DNA from 2 places in the Streptomyces sp. NPDC058231 genome. Region 1 is predicted to be linked to the other one. Evidence: riboswitches for the same ligand, from Rfam matches in the RefSeq annotation. Region 1 holds a riboswitch; the other holds the start of a gene.
The links. Region 1 has a riboswitch for glycine ahead of gcvP (aminomethyl-transferring glycine dehydrogenase). Riboswitches for the same ligand answer to the same signal wherever they lie in the genome.

Region 1 (4,783 bases):
GCCGGTGAGCAACCGGGCGCAGGTGATCACGAGGACGAGCCGGAACGCGCGTCGGAGCGGGAGAGCGCCGAGCAGCTCGCGGCCCGGCGCTGGCCGGCCGGACACGACGTACGGCATGCCGAGTACGGCCACGGCTGGGTGCAGGGCAGCGGGGTCGGCCGGGTGACCGTACGGTTCGAGGAACCAGGGACGCCGCCCGGTCGGGTGCGGACGTTCCGCATCGACGATCCGGCGCTGCGGCCGGCCGATCCGCTGCCGCTGGTGAGCGATCCGGCCGACTACTCGTCCTGGCCGGCCAGCCTGCCGAAGTCGCGGTCGGGTCCCGGATCGTCGGGCGGCGAGTCCAGACCGTAGTGCCGGTAGAGCTGAAGTTCCTGTTCCGGCGAGAGATGACGGCCCACGCCGAAGTCGGGCGCGTCCTTGATCAGTGCGCGGTCGAACGGGATCCGCAGCGCGTCGTCGACGAATTCACTGGGCTCCAGCGGGACGAAGGCGTCCCTGCTGAACAGTCCGGTCCGTACGGCTGCCCACTCGGGCACGCCGGTCGCGTCGTCGAGGTACACCTCGTCCACAGTGCCGATCTTGGTGCCCTTGCGGTCGAACGCCTTGCGGCCTATCAGGTTGCGCGGATCGATGTCGGTCTGCACGGTCCCTCCATTGGTCGCGGGCTACTCCACAGGCACTACAAAAGTGCAGATCCGGGCTATCGGCCACTCGAGGACGCCCGGGCAAACCCCGCTGGTAGGCTGGTCTTGGCTGCTGACCCCGTGCGGGAGAGTCTTCCGGAGATCATCCGGCAGGCGCCGAAGGAGCAAATCCTCCCCGGAATCTCTCAGGCCCCCGTACCGCACGGACGAGGTCACTCTGGAAAGCAGGGCGGGTTCATCGCGGGCATGTGCCGTGGCGGATCTCCCTCACCGACGGTGAAAGCCGGGACGCCCAGCGCGGACCGGTGAAGCTCTCAGGTTGAGATGACAGAGGGGGAGGCCGTCCGGGCACCCGCGCCGCGGTGCCCCTCGCAGGTCGTGTCAGACCAGGAGGCCTCCACCATGACCCCCCGTCGCACTCCGCTCTCTCAGCTGGAGCAGGGCATCCCGTTCGAAGAGCGCCACATCGGGCCCGATGCCGAGGCGCAGGCGAAGATGCTCGCCCACGTCGGTTACGGCTCGCTGGACGACCTCACCGCGGCCGCGGTGCCGGATGTGATCAAGAGCACGGAGGCGCTGCAGCTGCCGGCTGCCCGCACCGAGGCCGAGGTCCTGGCCGAGCTGCGCGACCTCGCCGACCGCAACCAGGTGCTCGCCCCGATGATCGGGCTGGGTTACTACGGCACGTTCACCCCTCCGGTGATCCTGCGCAACGTCATGGAGAACCCCGCCTGGTACACGGCGTACACGCCCTACCAGCCGGAGATCTCGCAGGGCCGCCTGGAGGCGCTCCTCAACTTCCAGACGATGGTCGCCGAGCTGACCGGGCTGCCCACCTCCGGCGCCTCGCTGCTCGACGAGGGCACCGCGGCCGCCGAGGCCATGGCGCTCGCGCGGCGCGTCGGGAAGGTCAAGAACGGTGTCTTCCTGGTCGACGCCGACACCCTGCCGCAGACCATTGCCGTGATCGAGACGCGCGCCGAGCCGACCGGTGTCGAGGTCGTCGTCGCCGACCTCACCGAGGGCATCCCGGCCGAGATCGCCGAGCGCGGTGTCTTCGGCCTGCTCCTGCAGTACCCGGGCGCCTCCGGCGCCGTACGCGACATCCGGCCCGTCATCGAGCAGGCCCACGAGCTCGGCGCCGTCGTCACCGTCGCCGCCGACCTGCTGGCCCTGACCCTGCTCACCTCGCCCGGCGACCTCGGCGCGGACATCGCGGTCGGTACCACGCAGCGCTTCGGTGTTCCGATGGGCTTCGGCGGACCGCACGCCGGCTTCATGGCCGTGCGCGAGAAGTTCGCCCGCAGCCTGCCGGGCCGCCTCGTCGGTGTCTCCGTCGACGTGGACGGCAACAAGGCGTACCGCCTCGCCCTGCAGACCCGTGAGCAGCACATCCGCCGGGAGAAGGCCACCAGCAACATCTGCACCGCGCAGGTGCTGCTCGCCGTCATGGCGGGGATGTACGCCGTCTACCACGGTCCGGACGGACTGCGGACGATCGCGCAGCGTACGCACCGTTACGCCTCGATCCTGGCCGAGGGCCTGCGGGCCGCCGGGATCGACGTCGAGACCGGCGCCTACTTCGACACGCTCACCGTGCGCGTCCCCGGCAGGGCCGCGGATGTGGTGGCCGGCGCCCGTGACCGCGGGGTCAACCTGCACCTGGTCGACGCCGACCGGGTCTCCCTCGCCTGCGACGAGACCACCACCCGTACCCAGCTCGCCGCCGTCTGGGCCGCCTTCGGCGCCGAGGGCGACATCGAGGCACTCGACGCCGCGGCCGCCGACGCGCTGCCCGAGTCCCTGCTGCGCACGGACGCGATCCTCACCCACCCGGTCTTCCACCAGCACCGCTCCGAGACCGCGATGCTGCGCTACCTGCGCAAGCTCGCCGACCGTGACTACGCGCTGGACCGCGGCATGATCCCGCTCGGCTCCTGCACCATGAAGCTGAACGCGACCACCGAGATGGAGTCGATCACCTGGCCCGAGTTCGGCGCGCTGCACCCGTTCGCGCCGGCCGAGCAGGCGGAGGGCTTCCTCACGCTCATCCGTGAGCTGGAGGAGCGCCTCGCCGAGGTCACCGGTTACGACGCGGTCTCCCTCCAGCCCAACGCGGGCTCCCAGGGCGAGTTCGCGGGTCTGCTGGCCGTGCGCGCGTACCACCGCGCCAACGGCGACGACCAGCGGACCATCTGCCTCATCCCGTCCTCGGCGCACGGCACCAACGCCGCGAGCGCCGTGATGGCCGGCATGAAGGTCGTCGTGGTGAAGACCGCCGACGACGGCGAGGTCGACGTCGAGGACCTCCGCGCCAAGATCGAGAAGCACCGCGACGAGCTGGCGGTGCTCATGATCACGTACCCGTCTACGCACGGTGTGTTCGAGGAGCACGTCGCCGACATCTGTGCCGAGGTGCACGACGCGGGCGGCCAGGTGTACGTCGACGGCGCCAACCTCAACGCACTGGTCGGCCTCGCCAAGCCGGGCCGGTTCGGCGGCGACGTCTCGCACCTGAACCTGCACAAGACCTTCTGCATCCCGCACGGCGGCGGTGGCCCCGGCGTCGGTCCGGTCGGCGTGCGCGCACACCTGGCGCCGTACCTCCCCAACCACCCGCTGCAGCCCGCCGCGGGCCCCGAGACGGGCGTGGGACCGATCTCGGCCGCCCCGTGGGGCTCGGCCGGCATCCTCCCGATTTCGTGGTCGTACGTACGCCTGATGGGTGGGGAGGGTCTGAAGCACGCGACGCAGGTCGCCGTGCTCGCCGCCAACTACATCGCCAAGCGTCTGGAACCGCACTACCCGATCCTGTACACCGGCCCGGCCGGTCTGGTCGCGCACGAGTGCATCGTGGACCTGCGCCCGATCTCCAAGGCGACCGGGGTCAGCGTCGACGACATCGCCAAGCGTCTGATCGACTACGGTTTCCACTCGCCGACCATGTCGTTCCCCGTGGCCGGCACGCTGATGATCGAGCCGACCGAGAGCGAGAACCTCGCGGAGCTCGACCGGTTCTGCGACACGATGATCGCCATCCGCGAAGAGGTCGAGAAGGTTGCCTCCGGGGAGTGGACCGCGGACGACAACCCGCTGACCAACGCCCCGCACACCGCCGCCATGCTCGGCGGGGAGTGGAACCACGCGTACAGCCGTGAGGTGGCCGTCTTCCCGGCCGGAGTCTCGGCCGCCGACAAGTACTGGCCGCCGGTCCGCCGGATCGACGGCGCGTTCGGCGACCGCAACCTCGTCTGCTCGTGCCCGCCGTTGGACGAGTACGACAACTGACCCATCCGGGCGCAGTGACGCGGACATGCGTCGGGGCCGGTGCGGAGATCCTCTCCGGGCCGGCCCCCGTTCGTACGGTCCGCGGTCAGGCGGCCTTGATGATCCGGCCGGTGTCGAGCGGCCGGTGCGGGGCGATGATCTGCCCGTCCGGGAGCAGCTCACCGGTGTCCTCGAAGAGCAGGACGCCGTTGCACAGCAGGCTCCAGCCCTGTTCCGGGTGGTGCGCCATGAGGCGGGCCGCTTCCCGGTCGGCTGAGTCGGCGGTCGGGCAGGGTGGCTGGTGCTGGCACATGGATGGGTTCTTTCGCTGCGTCGTAGTGAGTGTCCTGCGGCTTGATGAGGTGTTCATGGCCGCCCCCCGTATCAGTCGGTCCTGTCCCAGTGTTGCCCTACGGGAGTCGATCCGCAGGGATTTCGCGGCAGCGCATCTCCTACTCCCATGACGCATCACCCGGCCGGACGGTTCAACACAACTGCACTGTCCCTTCGGGTGGTTCAGGGGGGCCGGACCGGACTAGTCCGGACGGGGTGCGTGCGCGCCCCGCGGTTCCGTCTCCGATTGCGCCCGTGACCTGCAGTGTTGTGGGGGCGGGCCCCCCCGCCCGGGGGGGGGGGGGGGCCCCCGGCGGGGGGGGCCGCCCGGCCCAGTGGGTGAGGTGGGGTCAGGCGTTGGTGGGGGGCGTGGTGGCGGGGGCGGCCTCGTCGTCGGCGGGGTCCTCGGGGCGGGGCAGGCCGCATTCGCAGTGGGTCACGTGCCATTCCTCTTCGCCACCGCAGGTGCACGACCAGGTCGCGAAGTGCCAGGTCCACGCTCCGCCGCCGATGCTGTACAGGCCGTCGTCGTTGGG
Region 2 (4,783 bases), on a different contig from region 1:
TACGCGTCGTAGCGCCCGGGCGTGACTTGTCGCAGCATGTGCTCGATCTGCCCGGCCGCCGCGGTGCCTGACGCACTCACCCTGGGTCCCGCCCCTCTTCGATCCACTGTGTCGGCCTGCCGCTCCCGGGGCACACGGGTGCGGCCGGACGGCCGAGCCACTGGCCATCAAACCAGCTTATGCGGCGCCCCTGACACCGACTTGACGCCACGGACCGGCGGTGTCGCTCCCCGGACGCCCGCAACCGGGCGCGTGCCCGGACACTCCGCTACTCCCCCGCGCGCTGGTAGAACGGCCGGATCCTGGCCCGCATCCAGTCGGCGACCGGGTCCTGTGCCACGTCGAGCAGGACCAGATTGACCGGCCAGGGCACCGCGACACGGCCCAGCGCACGGCCCAGGGCGTCCATCGGGGCGTTGCGTCCGGCACCGTCCCAGGTGGAGAACTCGATACCTATGAAGAGGACGGGCTCCTCGCCCTCGATGCTGGCCAGCGACCGCCGGGCGGTGCGCACGACGCCGCTCTCCTCGAATTCACCGGCCGCGGCCGCGAGGAAGTCGACGGGCTCCTCCTGCCAGTCCGGCTCGTACAGCCGGACCCGGCCGCCGGAGGCAGGACCGTCGAGCGAGGTACGTCCGGCGCGGCAGAGCTCGGCGACGGCGGGCGGCGGCAGTGGCATCCCTACGGCGCCGCCGGGGTTGACCGCGATGCCGAGCTGCGGCGGCAGCCCTCGGGCGAATTCGACGGAGGGCGCCACCGCGAAGGACATATGGGTGCCGACGCACTGCAGGAACTGCTGCTCGGAACTGTAGACGGGGACGTACGCGGCGCCCTCGATCTCCACCGTCGGCAGATCGAGCGACGGCGCATCGGGACCGCCGCCGCTGGGCAGCGGTACCCACAGGTGGCTACGGCCGAGCACCTCGACGAGCCGGCCGCCCGCCTCCGGGCTGCCGAGCGAGGCGGCCAGCACTTCTTCGAGCTCGTTGGCCGGCCATCCGCCCTGCGGATGGGTATGGACCGGTGCCGGAATGTCCACTGCGCTGCTTCCCCTTCTCACCCCACGGCTTGCCGCAGAACAGTAACTCCGGCGGGCCCCTCCGCGCTGACGCCGGCCGGGACGCTATGTCTCGGCGAACGTGATCCGGGTCAGCATCGCGGCCGCCTCCCGGTCCAGCAGCACCGCCGAGGAGCAGCCGAGCGGCAGGGCGCCGGCCTCGGTGTCGCGCAGCAGCCGCCCGACGGCTCCGCGGTGCCGGGCGAAGGCGTACCCGGAGACTCCGCGTCCGCGCTCGCGCTGGCCCTCCTTCGCCACCTCGGGTGAGACGTCGAGAAGCACCAGATGAAGGACGCGGCCGTGCCGGCGGGCGTCCCGGGCCAGCCAGCCCCGTACCCATGACTGGGTGCCGCAGTCGTGGACGACCACGGACTCGCCGGACCGCAGTGCCCTCCACAGGCCCCAGTAGTGGGCGGCCCGGACCAGTGGACGGTAGACGGCGTACGGGAGTAAGCGGGGCATCCGCCGCGCCCAGCGGTCCCGGGCGTCCTGGGAATCGATGGACCGTACCGTCACCACCCGCCGGATCAGCGTCGACTTGCCGCTGCCGGGCAGACCGGAGACCACGACCACGTCCCCCGTCGCGAAATGCAGCGCGCGCGGGCTGCGCCCGGCCCGTTCGCGCAGATCCCGTACGACGGGTGCGTGCGTACCCAGCAATTCCCGGGCGGGTGCGCCCGCCTGCGCGGGCATCGCGCCGTGCGCGAGCCCCGCGGTCGTCGCGTACCGCTGCAACCTCATCGCCCTCCCCCTGTCGGTCACCCACATCTGCCCAAGAAGTGTAAAGAAAAGGTAATGCGAGACAACCGTTCCGGCGGTCCGTTCACCCGTGGGGTACCGACGCCCCACTCTTCCGCAACGCGTGCGATGATGACCCCGCCAACTGCATAAAGGCCGCTTGAATCCGCGCGGGAGAGTTCCGGTCACCTAGAGTGCCGGGCGCCGAAGGAGCAAGATCCTCCCTTGAATCTCTCAGGCCCCGTACCGCGCGGACGAGGCAGATCTGAAAAGCGAGTCGCCCGGCGACTCCACCCAAGGTGCAAGCCGAACCCTTCAGGGGTCTCTCGGCGAACCTCTCAGGTTCCGATGACAGATGGGGAGGGACTTTCCGCGTCGTCATGCCCTGGGAGCCACACCGATGAGCAATGCCCCCCGTCTCACCGCCCTCGATGCCCTGCATCGCTCGCTGGGCGCGACCATGACCGACTTCGCCGGCTGGGACATGCCGCTGCGGTACGCCAGTGAGCGCGACGAGCACAACGCGGTCCGCACGAAGGCCGGTCTCTTCGACCTGTCGCACATGGGCGAGATCACCGTCACCGGTCCGCAGGCGGCGGAGCTCCTGAACTTCGCGCTGGTCGGCAACATCGGGACCGTCGCCACCGGACGCGCCCGCTACACCATGATCTGCGCCGAGGACGGCGGGATCCTCGACGACCTGATCGTCTACCGGCTCGCCGACACCGAGTACATGGTCGTCGCCAACGCCGGGAACGCCCAGATCGTGCTGGACGCGCTGACCGCCCGCGCCGACGGGTTCGACGCCGAGGTGCGCGACGACCGCGACGCCTACGCACTGCTCGCCGTCCAGGGTCCCGAGTCCCCCGCCATCCTGGCCTCGGTCACCGACGCCGACCTGGACGGCCTCAAGTACTACGCGGGCCTGCCCGGCACCGTCGCGGGTGTTCCCGCACTGATCGCGCGGACCGGCTACACCGGCGAGGACGGCTTCGAGCTGTTCGTCGCCCCCGGGCACGCCGAGCAGCTCTGGCAGGCGCTCACCGAGGCCGGCGCCTCCCGTGGCCTGATCCCGTGCGGTCTCTCCTGCCGCGACACGCTGCGCCTGGAGGCGGGCATGCCGCTGTACGGGCACGAGCTCACCACCGCGCTGACCCCGTTCGACGCTGGTCTGGGGCGGGTCGTGAAGTTCGAGAAGGAGGGCGACTTCGTCGGCCGCAAGGCGCTGGAGGCCGCCGCCGAGCGCGCCGAGACCGCCCCGCCGCGGAAGCTGGTCGGCCTGATCGCCGAGGGCCGCCGGGTGCCGCGCGCCGGGTTCTCCGTGGTGGCCGACGGCCAGGTCATCGGCGAGGTCACCTCCGGCGCGCCGTCCCCGACACTCGGCCGGCCGATCGCCATGGCGTACGTGGACGCCGCGCACGCCGCGCCCGGCACCGCAGGCGTAGGCGTGGACATCCGGGGCACTCACGAGCCGTACGAGGTCGTGGCCCTGCCGTTCTACAAGCGCCAGAAGTGACGCAGTCGCGTCTCACACCGTAAGACCACCGTTCATCAGCACTCCCCCGCGTACAGGAGAATTCAGGTCATGAGCAACCCCCAGCAGCTGCGTTACAGCAAGGAGCACGAGTGGCTGTCGGCCCTCGAGGACGGTGTGGCCACGGTCGGCATCACCGAATTCGCGGCCAACGCGCTCGGTGACGTCGTCTACGCCCAGCTCCCGGAGGTCGGTGACACGGTGACCGCGGGCGAGACCTGCGGCGAGCTGGAGTCGACCAAGTCCGTCAGCGACCTGTACTCGCCGGTGACCGGTGAGGTCACCGCCGCCAACCAGGACGTCGTGGACGACCCGTCGCTGGTGAACTCCGCTCCCTTCGAGGGCGGCTGGCTGTTCAAGGTGCGCGTCGCGGAGGAGCCGAAGGACCTGCTCTCCGCGGACGAGTACTCCGAGTTCTCCGGCAACTAAAGACCCCAAGGGACCACCTGATGTCGCTTCTCAACTCCTCCCTCCACGAGCTGGACCCGGACGTCGCCGCCGCTGTCGACGCCGAGCTCCACCGTCAGCAGTCCACCCTCGAAATGATCGCCTCGGAGAACTTCGCTCCGGTCGCGGTCATGGAGGCCCAGGGCTCCGTCCTCACCAACAAGTACGCCGAGGGCTACCCGGGCCGCCGCTACTACGGCGGCTGCGAGCACGTCGACGTGGTCGAGCAGATCGCCATCGACCGGATCAAGGCGCTCTTCGGCGCCGAGGCCGCGAACGTGCAGCCCCACTCGGGCGCGCAGGCCAACGCCGCCGCGATGTTCGCGCTGCTGAAGCCGGGCGACACGATCATGGGTCTGAGCCTGGCCCACGGCGGTCACCTGACCCACGGCATGAAGATCAACTTCTCCGGCAAGCTCTACAACGTGGTCCCGTACCACGTCGACGAGACCGGCGTCGTGGACATGGCCGAGGTCGAGCGCCTCGCCAAGGAGTCCAAGCCGCAGCTGATCGTCGCCGGCTGGTCCGCGTACCCCCGTCAGCTGGACTTCGCCGCCTTCCGCCGCATCGCGGACGAGGTCGGCGCGTACCTGATGGTCGACATGGCGCACTTCGCGGGCCTGGTGGCCGCGGGTCTGCACCCCAACCCGGTGCCGCACGCCCACGTCGTCACGACCACCACGCACAAGACCCTCGGCGGTCCGCGCGGCGGCGTCATCCTGTCGACGCAGGAGCTCGCCAAGAAGATCAACTCTGCCGTCTTCCCCGGCCAGCAGGGTGGTCCGCTGGAGCACGTGATCGCGGCCAAGGCGGTCTCGTTCAAGGTGGCGGCGACCGAGGAGTTCAAGGAGCGCCAGCAGCGCACCCTGGACGGTGCCCGCATCCTCGCCGAGCGTCTGGTGCAGCCCGACGTCACCGAGGTCGGCGTCTCCGTCCTCTCCGGCGGTACGGACGTCCACCTGGTCCTCGTCGACCTGCGCAACTCGGAGCTCGACGGCCAGCAGGCC

Region 2: linked by a shared signal. The riboswitch ahead of gcvT (glycine cleavage system aminomethyltransferase GcvT) and the one ahead of gcvP (aminomethyl-transferring glycine dehydrogenase) in region 1 are both predicted to bind glycine.

Annotation. Positions count from the first base shown of each region.
Region 1 covers NZ_JBHVWN010000113.1:488-5,270, reverse strand. The annotation lists gene ACFVXE_RS37355 (DNA polymerase IV) at 1-354, shown strand, start outside; gene ACFVXE_RS37350 (PRC-barrel domain-containing protein) at 279-647, opposite strand; glycine riboswitch at 761-858, shown strand; gene gcvP (aminomethyl-transferring glycine dehydrogenase) at 1,050-3,935, shown strand; gene ACFVXE_RS37340 (DUF5999 family protein) at 4,021-4,227, opposite strand; gene ACFVXE_RS37335 (hypothetical protein) at 4,598-4,783, opposite strand, start outside.
Region 2 covers NZ_JBHVWN010000011.1:26,204-30,986, forward strand. The annotation lists gene ACFVXE_RS10690 (enhanced serine sensitivity protein SseB C-terminal domain-containing protein) at 1-80, opposite strand, end outside; gene ACFVXE_RS10695 (enhanced serine sensitivity protein SseB) at 269-1,039, opposite strand; gene ACFVXE_RS10700 (AAA family ATPase) at 1,124-1,798, opposite strand; glycine riboswitch at 1,957-2,054, shown strand; gene gcvT (glycine cleavage system aminomethyltransferase GcvT) at 2,196-3,311, shown strand; gene gcvH (glycine cleavage system protein GcvH) at 3,381-3,758, shown strand; gene glyA (serine hydroxymethyltransferase) at 3,779-4,783, shown strand, end outside.